DNA from 2 places in the Acidovorax sp. GW101-11A03 genome. Region 2 is predicted to be linked to the other one. Evidence: predicted binding sites of a transcription regulator. Region 2 holds the regulator's gene; the other holds the start of a gene.

Region 1 (2,200 bases), on a different contig from region 2:
CAAACCCTTGCGGGCTTCGTTCTGGCGGCATGGCAGCTGTGTTTGACTTACGCCTCGTCTGCAGCGCTGGCTTGCGTCAGTGCTGCAGGCAACAGGGCGATGCCCAGTTGCTCCCGCACTTTGTTTAAGTGAAACTGCAGTGCTACTCGGCTTACGCCTCGTCTGCAGCGCTGGCTTGTGTCAGTGCTGCAGGCAACAGGGCGATGCCCAGTTGCTCCCGCACTTTGTTTTCGATTTCTCGGGCCAGGTCCGGGTTCTCGCGCAGAAACTCGCGCGCGTTGTCGCGGCCCTGGCCGATCTTCTCGCCGTTGTAGGCATACCAGGCACCGCTCTTCTCCACGATCTTGGCGGTGACGCCCATGTCGATGATCTCGCCCTCGCGGCTGATGCCCTCACCGAACAGGATGTCGAACTCGGCCGTCTTGAAGGGCGGGCTCACCTTGTTCTTGACCACCTTGACCTTGGTTTCGTTGCCGATGGCTTCGTCGCCCTTCTTGATGGTGCCGGTGCGGCGGATATCGAGGCGCACCGAGGCGTAGAACTTGAGCGCGTTGCCGCCGGTGGTGGTTTCGGGGCTGCCGAACATCACGCCAATCTTCATGCGGATCTGGTTGATGAAGATGACCATGCAGTTGGTCTTCTTAATGGTGGCGGTGAGCTTGCGCAGCGCCTGGCTCATCAGACGGGCTTGCAGGCCGGGCAGCGCGTCGCCCATCTCGCCTTCAATTTCGGCCTTGGGCGTGAGGGCGGCCACCGAGTCCACGATGATCAGGTCCACGGCGCCCGAGCGCACCAGGCTGTCCACGATTTCGAGCGCTTGCTCGCCCGTGTCGGGCTGGCTGATCAGCAGGTCGGACAGTTGCACACCCAACTTCTGGGCGTATTGCACGTCAAGGGCGTGTTCCGCATCGACGAAGGCGCAGGTGCCGCCCTGCTTTTGCATCTCGGCCACCACCTGCAGCGTGAGCGTGGTCTTGCCCGACGATTCCGGGCCATAAATTTCCACCACGCGGCCCCGGGGCAGGCCGCCCACGCCCAGGGCAATGTCCAGGCCCAGCGAGCCGGTGGACACCACCTGGATGTCCTCAATCACCTCGCCTTCACCCAGGCGCATGATGGTGCCCTTGCCGAACTGCTTCTCGATCTGGGCGAGCGCAGCGGCCAGGGCCTTGGCCTTTTCGGTGTTCACGGGCAATGCGGGGTTGGTGCCTTTGACTGCGACGTCCATGGGAAAACTCCTTGAGAAACAATGGGTTGGGTGTTTGCATGGCTCTGCAATTAATCACAGGCTGGATGCTTGAACAGTAGTTTATGCGAGCCGTCTTTTGTTCTTCAAGGATAATTTGGTCAGTTTGCCTGACAATTTGGGAATGCCTGATTCGCTCGCTTCATCCCCTGCCGAAGACGGCTGGCGCCAGACCCACCTGGGGCGCCTGCTGGGCCACGCCATGCGCCGCTTCGACGCGCGGGTGCTGCAGCTCATGGCGCACAACGTGGAGGTGCCGCTGGCCCTGTCCAACCTGGCCGCGCGCGACCAGGTGACGGCCGCCCATGTGCACATCACGCGCCACCTGGCGCTCTCGGGTGACCGGCTGACCGACCTGGCCCAGCGCGCGGGCATGACCAAGCAGGCCATGGCCAACCTGGTGGACCAGTGCGAGGCCTGGGGGCTGGTCACGCGCGAAGCCGACCCTCTGGACGCCCGTGCGCGCCGCGTGTGCTTCACACCCGTGGGGCTGGCCTGGCTGCAGGCCTTCCGCGATGCCGTGGCGCAGGCCGAAGCCGAGTTCCGCGCCGAGGTCGGCAACGAGGTGGCCACCGTTGTCACCATCGGGCTGGAGGCCTACGCGGGGGGGTAGGCGCTTTCGCGCCGCGCGGCCTGTACCAGTGCTGCCGGGTCCAGGCGCAGCGCCTTCAGCGTGCGCGTAGCCACGCCTTGTGGCGCGGCTGCGACCAGCGCCACCACATGCGCGCCCAGCAAAGGGCCCGGCTGGCCTTTGCGTGCGTGGGCCAGTGCCTGCACCAGGCTCTGGCCAGAGGGCTGGGCGTGGAAGGCCCGGGGCTGTGGCGCCGTCAGAGGGCTGGCGGGCGGCATATCGGCCTGGATGCCCGCCTGGGCCAATGCGTCGCGGTACTGCTGCTCGATCGCCGCAGGGATGGCATCGGGATTGGCGCCGATGCGCTCGAAGGCGCGGCGTGC
Region 2 (2,200 bases):
GGCCACCCGTGCCTTCACCGGGGACAACCCCTCAGAATCCGGCAACACATCGCCGGGCTTGGGCAGCACCTGCCCTTCGGGGCACCGGGTGGCCCGCACCACGCGCACACCAGCCTGCTGCGCCCGCAGCAAGGCGGCCTCCAGCGCATGGTGAATGGTCCCGTTGCCGGTGCAGGCCACCACCAGCCCCCGCACACCGGCATGCACCAGCGCATCCACGGTCTGGGCCCGTGCCCCTGCGTGGCTCAGCACCACCTCCACCCAGGGCCATTCAGTGGATTCGCTTCCTGTTTTGATAGCATAAAAGGCATGCCCAACGGGCGGAAGAGGCCAATTTTGCACAAGGCGCACCCGCCCCTCCTCCACCCATCCCAAGGGGCCGGCATCGCCCGAATTGAAGGCATGCACCCGGTACGGGTGGACCTTCTGCACGTTCCGGGCGGCATGCAGTTCTCCGGCCGCCACGGCCACCACCCCGGTGGCGCCGGGAGCCAGCACCACGGCCACGGCGTCCAGCAGGTTCTGAGGGCCATCGGGCGTCAGCGCCGTCGCGGGGCGCATGGCACAGGTCAGCACCACAGGCTTGGTGGTGTTCAGCACCTCGTGCAAAAACCAGGCGGTTTCTTCCAGCGTGTCGGTGCCATGGGTAATGACCAGGCCTCGCACGTCAGGGTCCGCCAGGTGGTGCGCGCAGCGCAGGGCCAGCGCCCGCCAGACGTCATCGTCCATGTCTTTGCTGTCCATCTGGGCCACCTGCTCGGCCACCAGCATGCCGCCCGCCAGCGCCTGCAGGCCCGGCACGGCGGCCAGCAATTGCTCTACCCCCACCTGGGCTGCGGTGTAGCCGATGTTGTCCCCCGCCTGTGCCGAGGTGCCCGCGATGGTGCCCCCAGTGCCCAAAACCACAATTTTTTGCCCGCTCACTTGCATACTCCGAAAAACTGGTGAAAAATACAGTTACTGGATTAAAAAACAGTTGTTCGCCACTGTAACCGCCGCCACCGGAAACCACCATGCTCGACAACCCCAAACTCACCGCCCGCCAGCAGCAGATCCTGGATCTCATCCAGACCGCCATTGCACGCACTGGCGCGCCCCCGACCCGCGCAGAAATCGCGGCCGAGCTGGGATTCAAATCGGCCAATGCCGCTGAAGAACACCTGCAAGCCCTGGCCCGCAAAGGGGTGATCGAGCTGGTCAGCGGCACATCACGGGGCATTCGCCTGCGTGGCGACACGGTGCGCTCCATCAACGCAGCGCGTGGCAGCCAGTTCAGCCTGCCGATTCCGGGCCTGTCGCAGCTGGTGTTGCCCCTGGTGGGGCGCGTGGCAGCGGGGTCGCCCATTCTCGCGCAGGAACATGTGGACCAGACCTACAGCGTGGAAAACAGTCTCTTCCAGCACAAGCCCGACTACCTGCTCAAGGTGCGCGGCATGTCCATGCGGGATGCCGGCATCATGGACGGCGACCTGCTCGCCGTGCAGTCCACCCGCGAGGCCCGTAACGGGCAGATCATCGTGGCCCGGCTGGGTGACGATGTCACCGTCAAACGCCTGCGCCGCACCGCCACGGCCATCGAGCTGTTGCCCGAAAACCCCGACTACCCGGTGATCGTGGTCCAGCCCGGCGAGCCCTTCGAAATCGAAGGTCTGGCCGTGGGCCTCATCCGCAACACCATGCTGATGTAGGCCACTCCGTTTGGGCCGCACTGCGGGTGGCGGGCGTTTGATGGGCTGGCTACAGCACATCAGCCCTGCAGTGCAGACCCCATGCCATGCCACCGGCCGTGCCAGCGCGGCGACGTTGCTTGTCTTGTGGTGCCAGCCTCTTGCACCAAAGGTACCTGCACGTCCGCCATGGCCCGGCAAGCAGCATGGCATGAAATCACTTTGCAATCCTGCCTGTGTTCAACCCCCGACCTTCGGAGTTTTCACATGGGACTTGCCTTGTTCACCCTTACTGCCTTGCAAAATCCGCTGCGCGGCCTCAAGCGCCTGCTGGTGCACCCTGCGCGCGCAGATGCCGCAGTAGATGCAGACGCCACCGTAGTAGGCCGCCCGCGACCGCCCATTCCACAGCAGGGCCCGCGGCCATTGCGTGGCAACTGGCCTTTCACGGTCAAGCCTCCGCTGCGCCCCTCCGAGGCCCCCGCCCGACAGCCTGCGCACGCGAGCCCTCGCGGCCCCAGATGCGCACATTC

Evidence for each region. Region 2 encodes LexA, which represses DNA repair genes until DNA is damaged. Its sites were predicted from a motif close to ACTGTATNNNNATACAGT; they were not measured.
Region 1: the regulator LexA is predicted to act here: its motif matches at 1,289-1,306, upstream of recA (recombinase RecA).

Annotation. Positions count from the first base shown of each region.
Region 1 covers NZ_JBWKZU010000032.1:59,478-61,677, forward strand. The annotation lists gene recA (recombinase RecA) at 152-1,228, opposite strand; gene AC07Z7_RS14675 (MarR family winged helix-turn-helix transcriptional regulator) at 1,371-1,859, shown strand; gene AC07Z7_RS14680 (Clp protease N-terminal domain-containing protein) at 1,844-2,200, opposite strand, start outside.
Region 2 covers NZ_JBWKZU010000070.1:20,214-22,413, forward strand. The annotation lists gene AC07Z7_RS21485 (asparaginase) at 1-930, opposite strand, end outside; gene lexA (transcriptional repressor LexA) at 1,014-1,688, shown strand.